DNA from 4 places in the Glutamicibacter sp. BW77 genome. Region 2 is predicted to be linked to each of the others. Evidence: riboswitches for the same ligand, from Rfam matches in the RefSeq annotation. Region 2 holds a riboswitch; each other region holds the start of a gene.
The links. A riboswitch is a leader RNA that binds a small molecule or an ion and turns the genes downstream of it on or off. The one in region 2 is predicted to bind S-adenosylmethionine.
Positions count from the first base shown of each region.

Region 1: it holds a riboswitch for S-adenosylmethionine, as region 2 does, so the genes downstream of both, CIK74_RS07340 (flavin reductase family protein) here and CIK74_RS10940 (ABC transporter substrate-binding protein) in region 2, are expected to answer to the same signal.
Region 3: it holds a riboswitch for S-adenosylmethionine, as region 2 does, so the genes downstream of both, CIK74_RS16750 (acyl-CoA dehydrogenase family protein) here and CIK74_RS10940 (ABC transporter substrate-binding protein) in region 2, are expected to answer to the same signal.
Region 4: it holds a riboswitch for S-adenosylmethionine, as region 2 does, so the genes downstream of both, CIK74_RS00425 (hypothetical protein) here and CIK74_RS10940 (ABC transporter substrate-binding protein) in region 2, are expected to answer to the same signal.

Region 1 covers NZ_NRGT01000051.1:41,019-45,229, forward strand. Annotated here, with positions in the region: gene CIK74_RS07330 (acyl--CoA ligase family protein) at 1-35, opposite strand, end outside; gene CIK74_RS07335 (PQQ-dependent sugar dehydrogenase) at 194-1,297, opposite strand; SAM riboswitch class IV at 1,487-1,602, shown strand; gene CIK74_RS07340 (flavin reductase family protein) at 1,709-2,209, shown strand; gene dnaB (replicative DNA helicase) at 2,858-4,211, shown strand, end outside.
Region 2 covers NZ_NRGT01000065.1:27,763-31,973, reverse strand. Annotated here, with positions in the region: gene CIK74_RS10950 (methionine ABC transporter permease) at 1-429, shown strand, start outside; gene CIK74_RS10945 (MetQ/NlpA family ABC transporter substrate-binding protein) at 455-1,366, shown strand; SAM riboswitch class I at 1,660-1,751, shown strand; gene CIK74_RS10940 (ABC transporter substrate-binding protein) at 1,873-3,510, shown strand; gene CIK74_RS10935 (ABC transporter permease) at 3,522-4,211, shown strand, end outside.
Region 3 covers NZ_NRGT01000082.1:36,781-40,991, forward strand. Annotated here, with positions in the region: gene CIK74_RS16745 (GntP family permease) at 1-1,122, shown strand, start outside; SAM riboswitch class I at 1,602-1,692, shown strand; gene CIK74_RS16750 (acyl-CoA dehydrogenase family protein) at 1,747-2,973, shown strand; gene CIK74_RS16755 (acyl-CoA dehydrogenase family protein) at 3,007-4,211, shown strand, end outside.
Region 4 covers NZ_NRGT01000006.1:52,638-56,848, forward strand. Annotated here, with positions in the region: gene CIK74_RS00410 (hypothetical protein) at 1-283, opposite strand, end outside; gene CIK74_RS00415 (helix-turn-helix domain-containing protein) at 420-983, opposite strand; gene CIK74_RS00420 (DinB family protein) at 1,195-1,794, shown strand; SAM riboswitch class IV at 1,896-2,008, shown strand; gene CIK74_RS00425 (hypothetical protein) at 2,026-2,292, shown strand; gene CIK74_RS00430 (VIT1/CCC1 transporter family protein) at 2,356-3,459, shown strand; gene CIK74_RS00435 (LOG family protein) at 3,512-4,211, opposite strand, start outside.

The sequences.
Region 1 (4,211 bases), on a different contig from region 2:
GTGAGTTCCGAATGGTTTGCCTGAGTCATGACCATGTGCGCGACATCCTTCGATTCATCGTTGTGGTTTACTTCAATTTGTCCATGTGAGCTGAAGCACTTCCATCTAATATCGTGGCATGAACCTCAGGGTCAAACAAAGAAACGCAGTCTCATTGCGTCGAGTGGGCGAAATTCAGCGGTCAGTGACTATGTCACTGACTAAACTTTGCGGGAAAAATACCGAGAATCTTGTCATCAGATTCCTGTGCGGTACCGCGGCCATCGGTGTTATTGGTCAATACCCAAAGCTCTCCGGCAGCAGTGACTACTGCGTCCCGAAACCTTCCGTAGCGGCCGGTGAAGGCTTCGGTGGAATCACTCGGTGAGCTCAAATCGATGATTCGCAACCGTTCACCACGCAAGTTAGCCACATAAAGTACGTCCTGGTGAATACTCATGCCACTAGGGCTCGCAGACTCAGTGCTCCATTGCTGGAGCGGGTCAACGTAGTCAGCATTATTGGCGATACCTTCGGTGACCGGCCACCCGTAGTTGGCACCCGCTCTGATCAGGTTCAGCTCGTCCCAGCGGTTTTGCCCAAACTCGCTGGCGTACATGGTTCCATCGCTAGCCCAGGCGAGTCCCTGCGGATTACGATGACCGAAGCTAAACACCGGAGAATCGGGAAAAGGATTATCTTCCGGAACTTCACCGTTGATGGTTAGTCGCAAGATCTTTCCGCCGAAGCTGTCTAGGTCTTGGGCCAAAGATTCATTTCCGGCATCACCAACGGTTGCGTAGAGCATCAAATCTGGTCCGATGGCCAACCGTCCGCCATTGTGGATCGTTGCCGAAGGTAGCCCTGAAATAAGCGTTTGTGGATTTGTGAGGCTCAGATTTCCAGCCTCTCCAGTTACCTCAAAGCGCTGGATTCGATTCCCCTCGGCGGCGGTCGAATAGGCGAACAGGTATGGCCGTTGATAAGCCAGCCCGAGCAGTCCACCCTCACCACCATGAACTACGTCGTTGAGTTTGCTAACTTGCCGCTGATTTCCTTCCGTGTCTATTTCCAATATTCGTCCAGAATCACGTTCTGAAACCAAGAGCGTACTCTCCGCGAAAACCATTGACCAGGGAGCATTTAGCTCATCGGCAACGATGCGGGGTTCGGCTGTTTGTGATGCAGAACCACTGTTGGAGACGTTGACTGGTGGTGCTGATGGCTGCGCAGTGCAGGCCGTTATGGAAACAGCGCAGGCCAGGGCAATACCGAGGTAAGCAGTGGTTTTACCGATGGCTACTGGTCCGGGACGCATGGGATCAGGCTAGCAACTTTGGTTTAATGCGCAAGGGAGTTTTGGGATAAGTCTGAGCAGCGCTAAAAATGAATAATTTTCTGATTTGCCAACAAAAAATGGGTACTCATCGAATTTCAGCTCGAATATTTCGATTTGCGAAGCGATTTGTTTGACGGTTACGCACGTTGCCCAATATCGTTTAATCAGAATCATGAGCGTCAGCAAAAGCCCTGGCTAGCTGGCCGGCAACCCTCTATACGGTAGCGGGGTGCTCCAGGTGAGGATTCGGTGTCGTGCAACACCGCACGATACAAGTACCGCACATCGAGGCGTAAAACCTTCGACGGCGGGCCAAAGTAAGCAGTAGGTGCTTTTGTCCTGTCGCCGACCGTCGCCGTACCGATGTGTATGAAGTAAAGGAAGCAAAGCATGTCTTTGAATCAAGAGCTTGACGCGCTGACGTTACGCAAAGTTTTCGCGCAGCACCCATCCGGAGTTGCCGCGCTTTGCGCCGATATCGACGGTGAGAAGACGGGAATTGTTGCCTCCTCGTTCACCGTGGGGGTCTCACTGGAACCCGCGTTAGTGATGTTTGCGGTGCAGAAAACCTCAAATACCTGGCCAAAGTTGCGCGGTGCTAACCGCATAGGTGTCTCAGTGCTCAGTGAGCGCAATGAAGGAGTCTGCGGGCAGATCGCATCGAAGAAGGGCGATCGGTTCCTCGGTATTAATACACACAGTAGCGCCGATGGTTCATTGTTCATTGAGGACTCCACACTATGGCTCGACACCTCAATTTATAGTGAGGTAGAAGCGGGAGATCACTGGGTGGTACTGCTAGAAGTTCATGGCCATAAGCTGGCCGAGCATCTTCCATCGATCTTCCATGATTCACGATTTCACTCGTTACCGGTCCCGGAATTCGTCTAAATAGCTTTTTCGCGCCGCCGGCCTCTTGATCAAGAGGCCGGCGGCGCGATGCTGTTTAAGCAGTAGGTCTCGAGTTGATGCCGGGACTCCGTGCGTCACAAGTCGACGCGGGCGACTTTGAGCTTAATTGTGGATTACTTCGCCCAAAGTTACGACTCAGTAGCTTATAGTCGCTGTGACTACCGACTTCTAAGACTGTTGATTATCCACAAAACTGTCCACATGCATGTGGACAGTGCGTGGATAAGTTCCATCATAAGGCGAAATACACCGTAATTCCGGACTTTATCCTGTGGATAACGTAAGTTGAGAAGATTGTCTCTACAAAGAAATAAACTTTCTATCCACAGGCGTCAAAATATATTTATACTAGTCAACTCATAGTTCAATGAGTTTAAGTGTGGTAATCCACAAGCTTCTCCCCAAGTCACGCACAGGGTCATCCACAGCGAGAGCATGCTTATCCACAGATCTTGTGGATAACCGAGTTTACGGCTATAGATAAGAGACCTAGTGTTGGCTTTGGGACTGATATATCCACAGGTACCGCTGACGCTATAGCGTCGGTCGGCAGTGACATGCTTGAGCGTTGCCATCGGGGCACAAGGGTATTTCCCAGAGGTTCAATAGGGGATGGAAGTGTCTGTTATGAGTGCGGAACCGGTCTACGAAAGTCAGGGTTCTGAGGCGGGTCGTACCCCGCCGCAGGATATTCCTGCCGAAATGTCGGTTCTCGGCGGCATGATGCTGTCTAAAGATGCCATCGCCGACGTGGTTGAGGTGTTGCGTGGAACAGATTTTTATCGTCCAGCCCACGAGTCAATCTTCGATGCAATTATCGATCTCTACGGTCGTGGTGAACCTGCCGATGCAGTGACCGTCTCGGATCTGCTCACCAAGCGCAGCGAAATCGCCCGCGTCGGTGGAGCTGCCTATCTGCACAATCTCATCCAACAGGTACCAACGGCCGCAAACGCCGGCTACTACGCTGAGATTGTCCGTGAGCGGGCGGTGCTTCGCCGTCTGGTGGATGCCGGAACACGTATCGTGCAGATGGGTTACTCGCCAGATGGCGAAGTTGACGCCATCGTGAATGAAGCCCAGGCTGAGGTCTACAAGGTTGCCGAAAACCGAAATAGTGAAGACTACGTACGCCTCTCGGACATCATCGAAGGAACAGTTGATGAAATCGAGAACGCCGCCAATGCCGGCGACGGAATTACCGGTGTGCCTACCGGATTCTACGAATTCGACGAGCTGACCCAAGGTTTGAAGGGCGGACAGATGATTATCATCGCGGCCCGTCCGGCAGTGGGTAAATCAACCTTTGCTCTGGATTTCGCCCGCTCGGCGGCCATTAAGAACAATATGGCTACCGTCTTCTTCTCCTTGGAAATGGGCCGCAATGAAATTGCGATGCGACTGCTCTCGGCGGAAGCGTCCATTCAGCTCCAGGACCTGCGTAAGGGTTCGGTAGAAGACGCGCAGTGGACCAAGATTGCCACCACCATGGGACGGCTGAACGAAGCGCCACTATTCATCGACGATTCGCCGAATATGTCCATGATGGAAATTCGTGCGAAATGCCGCCGGCTCAAGCAACGCAATGAGCTGCGCATGATCATCCTGGACTACCTCCAGCTGATGAGTTCCGGTAAGCGCGTGGAATCGCGTCAGCAGGAAGTCTCTGAGTTCTCACGTAACCTCAAGCTGCTGGCCAAGGAGCTAGACGTTCCGCTGGTTGCCCTGTCGCAGCTGAACCGTGGTTCCGAGCAACGTACCGACAAGAAGCCAATGATTTCGGACCTTCGTGAATCGGGTTCGATCGAGCAGGACGCCGACATGGTCATCTTGCTGCACCGTGATGACGTGTATGACAAGGAAAATCGTCCGGGTGAAGCCGACGTGATCATCGCTAAGCACCGTGCAGGTCCTACCAAGACCATCACCGTGGCCTTCCAAGGCCACTACTCGCGCTTCAGCAACATGCAAAACGATGGCT
Region 2 (4,211 bases):
ATTCCTTTCACCAAATGGATCACGGGAACTACCATCGGCATCTGGGCTGCCGTTGTACCCATGACTATTGCGGGTATTCCATTCTTCGCCCGTTTAGTACAAAACGCGTTGAACGACCTGCCCAAGGAAAACCTTGCAGTCGGTTTGGTGACCGGTGGATCCCCGTTGCAAATCATTGGCTCCACTCAAGTACGCGAGGCGTTGCCAGCACTTGCCTCAGCGATCACACTGAACACCATCTCCATGGTCGAGTACTCGGCGATCGCCGGAACTATCGGAGCCGGTGGTATCGGATATCTTGCGGTGACCTACGGATACCAGCGTTTTGATATGAACGTCATGATTGCGACCATCCTCGCACTGATCGTGACCGTGCAAATAGTCCAATTCCTCGGCGACCGTATCGCCCGTGCGCTGGCACGCCCCTAAGCGCCCTCAAACAAACGAGAAGATCATGACAACTTCACCCAATGGCCACGTTCACGGCTTCACCCTTCGCAAAAACACCGCCAAGTTGCCCTGGACCATCGCCGCTTGCGCGACCATCGTGGCACTCGTACTTGGCGCACTTTTAGTACAGCAACGATCTACGCCCGCACTCGCAGCCAATCAGCCAAGCAAGACAAAGTTCAAGGTCCACTACGAACCAGCGATGGCCGGGGAAGAGCAGATACTGAAATACGTCGCCGAGAACATTGCACCGGACTACGGAATTGAAATTGAAGCCGTTGGGTTGCAGGATTCGATCCAGGCCAACCGCGCCGTGGCCGAGGGGCAATTCGATGCGACCATTTTTGAACACGAGTGGTACATGAAACAGTCTGCAGAGGCCGCCGGTGTTGATCTCACCGCAACCGTAGAGCTCTATCAGTGGGGCTTCGGGTTGTACTCCAGCCGGTATGGCTCGGTCGAGGAACTGCCCAAGGGGGCGACACTGCTACTTCCCAATGACGTCGCGAACCAGGGCCAGGCGCTCTGGCTGCTCGAACGCGAAGGTCTGCTCGGCCTGAACCCAGACATCGAACCACGCACTGCCAAAATGGCTGACGTGGTAGACAATCCGCATGAATTCAAGCTGAAGGAAGCGGAGCTGATGACCATGCCACGCATGCTTGACGACGTGGATGTCGCGATTGGTTATGTCTCACAGTTTGATGCCGGAAAAGTGGGTCGAGATAAAGGACTCCTGTTCCCTGAACCACCGAGGACTTTCGCCTCAAAGCTAATTTTTGGTACCAAATTCTCCAAGACCCCTGACGCTGCAAAACTGATTGAGGTCTTCTCCGACCCGCGGTTGCAGGAGTATCTGGAAAGCACGGAAGATCCCTTAGTGCACGGTGTACTGACTCCGGTATCGGCGAAGTAGCGTATCTGGCAACCAAGCCGAACTGAAAGGTCAGTTCGAACTATCTCGGTTCGAACTGACCTTAACTTTTAAGATTTTTCAGCTGAAATTAACGCGCAGTTTTGGAGTACCGTCAAGGAATAATTTGTAACAGCGTCACGAAGTGACTTATGACGAGATCTTGAGAAGAATGTGACGCGTTTTTCCGTGTCGAGCAGCTCGCAGATGGCTTCGTGACGCGTATATGACGTCATGGTTGGTCACACCATAGCCCCGGGCACAGACTTGAATTATTCGGAAAACACACCGAATGCTAACCATCCAGAGCGACTGAGAGACCTGGCTCGTTGACGTCGCAGCAACCGTCCTTTAGCAGGAGCGGTGCTAAGGCCAGGACCGATGGAGATTGCTAGATTTCGCAACGGTCCACACAGGGGAGAAGTCTGTCTTTTCCCTTCCCGCAACCTTGCGGTAGGGCCAGGATCTAGGCGTAATCCTCGGGAACTTACCGAGAGGAACACCAGAAAATGCGCAATAAGAACCTTGGTCTTAAGACCGTGGCGTTGCTGGCAGCAGTTGGATTAACGTTGACAGCCTGCGGCGGAAGCAACGCAACGGGTCAAAGCTCCGATCCTACGACGGCCGCAGGTAGCGGAACGCCGGTGGAAGGCGGAACCTTTACCTTCGCGGAAGTCACCCCGATCAATAACTGGCAGACCCAGGCCGCACGATTCTATGAGAAGGCCAATGTGCTCAACTCGGTACTGGACCGATTGACCTACTTTGACGTTGAATCCGGGAAAGTTGTGGGCTGGATTGCCTCGGACTTCACCGCGAATAAGACGCAAACGGAATTCACCTTTACTATCCGCGACGGTGTAACTTTTTCGGACGGCACGGACCTAGACGCCAAAGCAGTGCAAAAGAACCTAGATGCCCTGGGCTTAGGCATTAAATCGGCACAGATTCAGCCCAACGTAGATTTCGCCGCTTACAAAAGCTCCGAAGTTGTAGACAAGAACAAGGTCAAGGTGACGCTGAAGCGCCCGGATGCTAACTTCCTCCGTGCGACGTCTTCGGTCACTGCCGGGCTAGTCTCCCCGGAGACCCTGAAGCTGGATAACGCAGGACAAACAGCGATCGCGAAAATTGTTGGTTCCGGCCCGTTTGTCTTTGAATCCGAAAAAGCCGATGAAGAAGTTGTTTTTACCAGCCGGGATGATTACGCCTGGGCGCCAGAAACCGCAGCAAACCAGGCAGATGCCTACCTGGAAAAGTTGGTGATCAAATACCTGCCCGAGGTGGCCCACCGTGCTGGTGCCGCGCAATCAGGCCAGGTTGATCTGGTCCGCGGGCTGCAACCGGTAGACGAGGATGTGCTCAGCGCTGGCGGTGGCCAGGTATTGGCCGCGCAGGGCGTCGATCTGACAACTAACCACGCAGCGATACGCATCGGCTCAGGCAAGCTGAATGACCCGAAGGTGCGCCAGGCATTGCAGGTAGGTATCGACCGGCAGGCGTTGAAGGACACGGTGCTTTCTGACAGCTATGTCCTCGCCGGTTCGATCCTCAACCATCAGGCTCCAGGTTTTGTGGACCTTTCCGCAGAGCTTGGCTATGACCCGGAAAAATCCAAGTTGTTGCTCGAGGAGGCTGGCTGGAAGGTGGGTACGGATGGGATCCGTGAAAAGGACGGCAAGAAACTTGAAATCACAGTAGCCAGCTCGAATAACTCTGTGGTCATTAAGCCTGCTTTTGAACTGATTGAGCAGCAGTGGCGCCAGATCGGTGTTCAGCTGGTGAACCGTGCTGCAGATAATTCTTTCCTCACTAACGCCATGGTCGATGACCAGATCGAATTCTTCGGAACAAGGCAGTTTGCCTACGGAGGCCTGGGCCCGGTTTATGCACCGGCCACTAATAACCAGACCCTCAATGCAGACAAAGAACTGAACGACCTGTTCACCCGTGAGCAGGCGGCGACCACCGAGGAAGAACACCTGAAACTCGTGGAAGAAGAACAGCGTGAGCTGGTACTCGACAAGGCGCTGACCCTCGTGCTGTGGGATGAAGTGCAGGTATACGGCGCCAATAAGGACGCGCATATCGACTTCACTTCCGGCACCGCACCAATCTTCCAGGGTGCTTGGAAGAGCAACGGTTAAGGAAACACATCATGGGTGGATACATTGCTAAACGCATAGGGCAGGCACTACTGGTGATTTTGTTGGCCTACACCGCAGTATTTCTGGCGGTGCAGGCATTGCCGAACGACCCGGTGACAATCTTCCTTTCCGCAGACTCCTCTGCCGATCCGGCCACCATCGCACAGATGAAGGCCTACTACGGATATGACCAGCCGCTGATCGTTCAGTATCTCAATCAGCTTGGCGGGCTATTCACCGGGGACTTGGGGTATTCGTTGTCCTCGGGGTCGGCGGTATCCACCCGCATCGGTGAGGTCATCGGCTCTACGTTGATCCTCGCCGGTAGCGCCTTCGCATTGGCCATTGTGCTCGCGGTGCTCTTGACCGCGGCAGCTAGCCTGTCGCGCAACAACACAGTGCGCAAAGCGTTGCTCAACTTGCCACCGTTGATGATTTCGATTCCCGTGTTCTGGCTTGGGTTGGTGCTGTTGCAGATCCTCGCTGTTCAGCTCGGTGTGATGTCCTTATTCCCCGACGGCTCATTGCTCGCGTTGGCGGTGCCGATCATCGTCTTAGCAATTCACCTCAGCGCACCCATAGCGCAGGTGCTGATCAAAAGCGTGCAGGAAGTGAACCGGCAGCCATTCGTTGATGTGCTGCGAGCTAAGGGAGCCAGTGAATCCTGGATCTTCTACCGCCACACCCTGAAAAATGCGGCA
Region 3 (4,211 bases), on a different contig from region 2:
GCCGCGATCTCCATGGCCGATGCGCTGATCAAGGTGCTGGGCACCAGATTCCCCAACCTGACGCTGTCGCTCATCGGCTACATCGTTTCCATACCGGTCTTCTGCGACTCGGGCTACGTGGTGCTCAACTCCCTGCGCAAGGCCATCACCCTGCGCACCGGTGTTTCCACGCTGGCCACCTCCATTGCCTTGATGACCGGCCTGTATGCCACCCACACCATGGTCCCGCCGACCCCAGGACCGCTGGCAGCCGCCGAGTCCATCGGCATCGCCGACAACCTCGGATTGATCATCGCCATCGGCCTGCCGGTGGCAGTGGTCTCGGCCATGGCCGGGCTGTTCTATGCCAGCCGCTTCAACAAGTCCACGTGGACTCCGCTGCCATCCGAGGATGAGAACGACATCTCCGAGCTCGATTACGAGCAGCTGCGTGCAAGCTTCGGCAAGCTGCCAAGCCCTGGCTTGGCCTTCCTGCCGATCCTCGTTCCGCTGGTCTTGATCTGCGCGGCATCGATTGCCAAGCTTCCATCGCATCCCTTCGGCGAAGGCGCCGCACTGGAAGCACTGTCCTTCATCGGCACCCCGGTGATCGCGCTGATCTTCGGTTTGCTCGCCGCGACCTTGCTGCTGAACGGCAATAAGAAGCTTGCCGACTTCAACGAGCAGATGCACGAAGCCGTGCGCACCGCGGCGCCCATCCTGCTGATTACCGGTGCCGGCGCAGCCTTTGGTGCTGTGCTGGCAGCCTCGGAGCTGACCACGATCCTCTCCGATTCGCTCAGCGGCTTGGGTCTCGGACTGGCTGTGCCATTCCTGATCGCCGCGGCATTGAAGTCGGCGCAGGGCTCATCCACCGTGTCGATGGTGACCACCTCGGCGCTGGTCGCCCCGATGCTCGGATCCCTCGGTCTGGACTCCGAACTGGGCATGGTGCTCAGTGTCCTGGCAGTTGGCGCCGGCGCGATGGTCGTCTCGCATGCCAACGATTCCTACTTCTGGGTGGTCTCCCAGCTCAGCCGCATCCCGGTGATCACGGCCTACAAGACCTTGAGCGTGGCCACCGCCATCCAGGGCACCGCCGCATTTGCTACCGTCTGGATCCTCGGGGCATTCCTGCTCTAGTAAATCCAAGAAGCCTGCATAAACCAATAACCGCGCCATCAGTGGATGGCGCGGTTATTGGTTTAACTGGCGGGATGGCCGCAATAGGCAAGGCTGCAACTTCGAGCACAGCCCAGCTTTCCCCATTGACTTGCTGGCAAGGATTACGGGCATGGGAACAATGACCGGCAATCCGGCCATCTGGGATGCCTGATCGCTGGATCCATGATCCACCCCCGCATTCGCTGACGCTTATCGCTGTCGGCTAATTGAGAAACCGAGATCCCCCTGACAGGTGCCCGGTCGATTGATGCTGGATCCGGATATCAAGCTCTCCGATCGCCGATGACGTAACCTCCAGAAGTATGACGGCGTCCCAGCGCCTTCGGGGCGGTCCAAGTCCGCCGGAAATCTCGCTTTGTGACGACTTCTGACCGACTATTCCGTCGGATGACGTGCTCCTTCCATCCGCTCATGCCGCGGTGTTTCACTCGAAGTACCAACCATCCAGAGCGGCTGAGAGACCTGGCTCGACGACGCCGCAGCAAGCCTGCATTCGGCAGCTAGTGCTAACGCCAGGTTCGATGGATCAGCAGAAAGCAACTTTCTGCTTCCTTCGGAGCAAGACTCTAAGGGAGAACGAAAATGACCGTACTGAGCACGCAACTGCCCCGCGTTCCCTACACCGGGAGCGCAGACGAGGCCGAGCTCGCCCACTGGCGCGAGATCGCCGAGCAGGTCGCGGCCACCCTGGCCGCGGACGCGCTGGAGCGCGACCGCAAAAACGAGCAGCCCTTCGCCGAGGTGCAGCTGCTGCGCGAGGCCGGGCTGCTGAACCTGCTGGTTCCGGCCGAATTCGGGGGAGCCGGAGCGCACTGGGCCACCGCTTTTGAAACCATCCGCATCCTGGCCGCGGCCGACGGGTCCATCTCCCAGCTGCTGGCCTACCACTACATCAACCAGTCCGGCATCGCCTTCTACGCTCCGGCCGAAGCCCAGGCCGAGTGGTGGCAGCGGACCGTGGCCGGAGGCTGGCTCTGGGGCGATTCGGTGAATCCGGTGGACCCACAGCTGACGCTCACCGCGGAGGACGATGGCTTCCGGCTGAACGGTTTCAAGCGTTTCTCCACCGGCTCCGGAGTCGGCGAGGTGATCGTCGTCAACGCCGAGGTCTCCGGAGGCCCGCGACACGGCGAAGTGTTGGCCTTCGTCCTCCCGCGCAACCGGGAAGGGCTGGAAATCGTCGATGACTGGGACTACCTGGGCCAGCGCTTGAGCGCCTCGAACTCGCTGAAGTACCACAACGTGCGCATCGAGGCCGCCGATCTGCTCGGGGCGGTGACCGACGAGCCGGTCTCCACCCTGCTCACCCCCGGGATCCAGCTGGCCTTCGCGAACTTCTACCTGGGCATCGCCGAGGGCGCGTTGGCCCGCGGCAAGCAAATCCTGCTGGGCCGCAAGAACGCCTGGTTCCTCTCGGCGGCGGAGACCTACTCCCAGGACGTCGTCTTCCAGCGCACCGTGGGCGAGCTGAAGGCGCGCACCGCCGCGGTGGCCGCCCTGGCCGAGAAGCTCGGCCGCAAATTCGATGCGCTGCTGGCCAAGGCGGGGAATGTCACCCAGCCTGAACGCGCGGCGCTGGCGGTGGAAATCGCCGAGGCCAAGGTGGTCTCCACCGAGATCGGCGTGGAGGTCGCCAACCGCATCTTCGAGGTCACCGGTTCCTCCTCTACGCAGAATGATGTGGGCCTGGATCTGTTCTGGCGCAATGTGCGCACCCACTCGCTGCACGACCCGGTGGACTACAAGAAAATCGAGGTCGGCGCGTACTTCCTGCGCGGGGAAACCCAGCCGCTCTCGCTCTACACCTAAACCTCAACCGCACCCACGGATTGGACCGAACTGATGACCGTACTTGCCACCGCCAACCGCCTGGCTGAATTGAAAACCCGCTTCGCCCCGCACTTTGAAAAGATCGCCGCCGGCGCCGCCGAACGCGACCGCAGCGGAGAACTGCCGCACCAGCAGGTGGCCGAGCTGGCCGCCGCCGGCTTCGGCGCATTGCGCGTCCCGGTCTCCCACGGCGGGGCAGGGGCCACCTTGGCCGAGCTCTTCGAATTGCTCGTGGACTTGGCCGCCGCGGACTCCAGCATCGCCCAGGCCTTGCGCGCCCACTTCGCTTTCGTCGAAGACCGCCTGGTAGCCGCCCCGGGGCCGGGGCGCGACAAGTGGCTGGCCCGCTTTGCCGCCGGGGAGTTGGTGGGGAATTCCTGGACCGAGATCGGCACCGTGAAGGTGGGCGAGGTGATCACCAAGGTCACCCCGGATGGCGAGGGAGGGTTCCTGGTCAACGGCACCAAGTACTATTCCACCGGCTCGATCTTCGCCGACTGGCTGGATACCTACGCCGAGCGCACCGATACCGGCAAGCGCGTGATCGCCGCGGTCAACCGGCACCAGCCCGGCGTGGTGCTGGCCGATGACTGGGACGGCTTCGGACAGCGCACCACCGGCACCGGAACCTCCACCTTCACCGACGCGGTCGTCGCCGAAGAGGACCTGATCGACTTCGACACCCGCTTCAAATACCAGACCGCGTTCTACCAGCAGGTGCTGCTGGTTGTGCTGGCCGGGTCCGCCAAGGCCGCCGAACGTGACTTCGCCGCCGAGCTGAAGGCCCGCAAGCGCACCTTCAGCCATGGCGCCGCCAACGTGGCCGCCGAGGATCCGCAGCTGCTTCAGGTCATCGGCGAGGTATCCGCCACTGCGTTCGCGGCGGCCGGAACCGTGGAACGCGTGTCGCAGTCCCTGCAGGGAGCCTATGAAACCGCGTTGGCGCGGCACGAGGGCGAAGTGACGTTGGAGGAAGACGAGGCGGCCAATGACGCGGCCGAGCTGGCCAGCGCGCAGGCCCAGGTGGTGCTGACCCCGCTGGTGCTCAACGCGATCACCCACGCCTTCGACGCGTTGGCCGCTTCGGCTACCAGCGTTTCGAAGAACCTGGACCGGCATTGGCGCAATGCCCGCACCGCCGGAAACCACAATCCGTGGGTGTTCAAGGCCCGGCTGATCGGCGATCTGGCGGTCAACGGCACCGAACTGCCGCGTGT
Region 4 (4,211 bases), on a different contig from region 2:
GCTGTACCGGGCCAGCAAGCACCAGCAACAACACGGCCCAAAGCCCATAAACCCATGAAGTTTTAGCCTGAGCCATCTGTGGGTAGCGTGAGCGCCGATAAATAGTGCGAAGTCCCAACACTAAGATTACGCCGGCAAGAATCGCGGCACCTAGAATGAAAAAATTACGTTGGGTGCGAATCAACGTCATGGTCACACCAATGAGGACACCGAGAATTGCAGACATCCACCAATTGGCAGAGCGTAGTTCCGACTGTTCAGCCCGTGGCTCACTTTCCGTCACGGAGCTCCCTTCGGTTATTTAGCGGCGTCGATTAACGTTGTTGACACTATTTCAAGGATACGCTTTGAAATTTATCTAGCTAAAACGGTCAGCCGCTCGTGGCTAAAATTTTCCCGAACGAACCGCTCACTGTCATTCAGAGTAAGAGAGTCCACGTGACTACGGCTGTCTGATCAGTCGTATTTTCCCAGCTGTGTGGCTCGCGGCCCGGAAAAGTCACGGTATCTCCTGCGTGCAATTCGATACGGTCCTCGGGCAACACCAAAGTGAATCCGCCAGAAATCACATGAAGCACTTCCACCTTGCAGTCCACCGAATATAGTTCGGCTTCACCCGAACCCTGTGGCGCAACCTCGGCCCTAATCATTTGCACACGTGTTTCGGTGCGTGGGGTGACAAGTTGTTCGGTGATTCCCTCACCACCTAGGGCAATGCGTGGTGCTTCTTGAAGCCTGACTAGTTTTGTTTCGGGCACAGAAAAAAGTTGGCCAATTTCTATTCCCAACACATCGCAGAGCTTGAGCAATGTCGACACGGATGGGCTTGTCAGGTCCCGTTCGACCCGAGACAAGAAACCTTTAGTCAGCCCAGACATTTCGGCGACTTGGTCGATTGTTAGCCGGCGCGTTTGTCGTACGCCTCGCAAACGGGCGCCAATATTGATCGCTGCGCCGGTGGGTTCTACGGGCAGTGTTTTCATGAGCTCCCACCATTTTTGTTGCCAAGACGCCACGGGTTGGTGGTCCTCGGTCACAGATGTGGCCAAACCATTCTGATCCGACCCTTACATTGGGCAAGTTTACCAATATGCAACCGGGCCCCGACTTAAGCAGTCGCTGTTCAGATAACCTCACGATCTTAATGTCGTTTCAGCCCTGTCCATTGGACGCGACTGAAATTAGACTCGGCGCATGGACACCATCAATGATCCGTCCGCCCAAAGGCTTCGCGCCTATTTAAATGAGGCACGTAGCACCGTGCTTTGGAAGTGCGAGGCGCTGAGCGAAGAATTGGCCCGCCGTCCGATGACGCCTACCGGCACCCATATGCTTGGCATCGTGCACCACCTAGCTGTGACCGAATATGGTTACTTTGGTGAATGCTTGGGGCTACTCCCTAACGATGATCATGTACTCGAATTGCTGCAAAGTGAGGATTCACAAATCGATTTTTTGCCTCCGGCAGATTATTCGGTTCAAGACGTGCTAGAGCTGTACCGAAAATCCGTCGCCTTCGCCGAAGCGGCGTTGGATAATTTAGAGTTAGCTTCTCCGGCCGTCATCCCTTGGTGGTCCATTCATCGCCACAGCACCGTAGAACATCTCATCGTGCATATGATCGCGGAGACCTCCAGGCACGCCGGACAGCTTGATATAGTTCGTGAGCTGCTCGACGGTCAGGTCGGCCTTCGTGAACAGGCTCTAAATCTCCCAAGTTACAGTTCCGCTCAATGGCAAGAGCAATATTCGCATTTGCAACAGCTTTCGCAAGAGGTAGTCCAGCGTAAGTAGAGCGCTGAGCGGTTCGTCCTCGGCGAGCGCAGGGCCGGTAAACCTAGTATTACGTAGCACTACGTGGGCGCAGCTGGCGTCGGTGTAGCATCGTAATGTTGCTTCACGAGATGCGGCGCCAAGCTCCGACTGGCCGCGCACCAACCCCAGGTTCATGGGTGGTTCGGATGAAGAAGCGGTCCGTGCGCCGACCGGCTGCGGGCAAGAGCTCTCTTGAGGGTACGTGTTGCCATGAGTATCAATGTTCTTCCGATTATCGATCTGCAAACCGGTCAAGTGCAGTTTCCACTGCATGGTCTCTGGGTTAGTTATTTTGTCACCAATCCTCGACGGCTGGCCGAATCCCTGACTCGTACCGTACGAACCCCCAGTTTTGATGTGTCCCGAGAAGAACTCTCTGTTTTTATCGCCGTCACCGGGCATAATCACGGTATCCCCCACGTATTTAGCCTTGCCAAATTCCCAGCTTTCACTTCGCTCACTAAACTGAACAGTTGAACCTACCTCGGATCATTAGCCTGCCCGCTAGATCCACTCTGTCTCAGGAGACTCATCCCCGTGATGACCCAAAGCTCAACACCCCAGCCCACCAAGGTACAAATACGTCGTTGGCGTAAATATATGGCCGACGAAGTCGCCGAAGGTGCGATTTACCGTGAACTAGCGGTAAAACGCACCGGGCAAGAACACCAGATTCTGCGCGGACTGGCGGAAGCCGAAGAACGCCATGAAAACTACTGGCGTGCAAAACTAGGCGAACACGCCCGCCCGGTCCGCCCCTCGTTGCGACGGACTATGTTGCGTTTCATGGCCCGCCATTTTGGTTCCGTCTTTGTCCTGGCGCTAGCCCAGCGCGCCGAAGGAAATTCTCCTTACGCCACCGATCAAGATGCGGCCCCGCAAATGGCTGCAGATGAACAGGTCCATGAGGAGGTTGTTCGGGCCTTGGCAACCGCGGGTCGCACCCGACTATCTGGCAACTTCCGCGCAGCAGTTTTCGGAGCCAACGATGGTCTCGTTTCAAATTTGGCGTTGGTTATGGGTATTGGCGCTACCGGGGTGGCGTCTTCGTTTGTGCTCTTCTCCGGTATTGCCGGTTTGCTGGCAGGTGCGCTGTCCATGGCAGCCGGCGAGTTCGTCTCGGTGCGTTCCCAGCGCGAGCTGCTCTCCGCATCACGTCCCACTCAGGTCACACTCTCTGCGGCTCAGAATCTAGATTTGGACGCGAACGAATTGGTCTTGATTTATAAGGCCCGAGGAATGAATGATGAGGATGCAGAGCACCGTGCCGCCGAACGCATGGGTCTGTTCACCTGTGACTGCAACCCCTCGTTCTCGCTCCACCCGGAAGTGCGCTCGGCTGAACTTGAACGCGAACATGAGGAACTTGGTTCGGCTCCGGGAGCGGCCATGTCTTCCTTTATGTTCTTTGCCTCTGGCGCAGTCATCCCAATTCTTCCCTATATCTTTGGACTCTCCGGTCTTCCTGCGGTGATTGTTGCCGTGGTCTTGGTCGGCATTGCGTTGCTTCTCACCGGAGGTATCGTTGGTTTGCTCTCCGGGGCTTCCCCAGTAAAACGTGGCATGCGCCAGCTCGCCATTGGTTTGGGTGCTGCTGCGGTTACGTACTGTCTGGGTCTGCTCTTTGGAACCTCGGTAGCGTAGCGCTCACTGCCTATCTGGCCGCCGCCCAAGGTGGCTGCGGCCAGAAGCTTTTTTAGAACCGTGTGCGGCGACGCAACGGGGTCATGGTTTCAATGAATGCGACCGCTTCGTCCACGGTGTCTACCAACGCAATTCGGTCTTCCATGGCCCGGCCAACTGCCAGCGCTTGGAGCAGTGGCCAGACCGGTAGTTCTTCGCGCCAATGTTTTTCTCCGACCAAAACGATAGGGGTGACGCGCGCACCGGTCGCATAATAGTTCTCGCAGGCATCTTGGAATATTTCTTGGACGGTCCCGGCAGCGCCTGGCAACACTATGATTCCGCCGTTTGATTGTTCGAGCAAGATCGCTTCGCGAATGGAATTCGTGAAGAACTTGGCAATATGTGTGGCAAAGAGGTTTGGTGGCTCATGTCCATAGAACCAGGTGGGCACGCCCAACGAATGATTCTTGCTAGGAAATTGCTCACGCACTCGTACCGCCGCGCGCGCCCACATAGTGCGATGGCGGATAGCGTCGGGTGCCTGCGCCAAAATATCCAAGGCGGCAACGATGTCTTGGGGCTCATAATCGGCAAGCCAAGCACCTGCATTAGCTGCTTCCATCGCACCGGGGCCCCCACCGGTCACAATCGAGTAACCCTTACGCGTGAGAGTGGTCCCAAGCTGAACGGCATCGGCAAATTCTTGGGTTCCTCGTTGTACCGCATGCCCACCCATGACACCAATCATCGGGGTGTTGGCGAAAACTCCG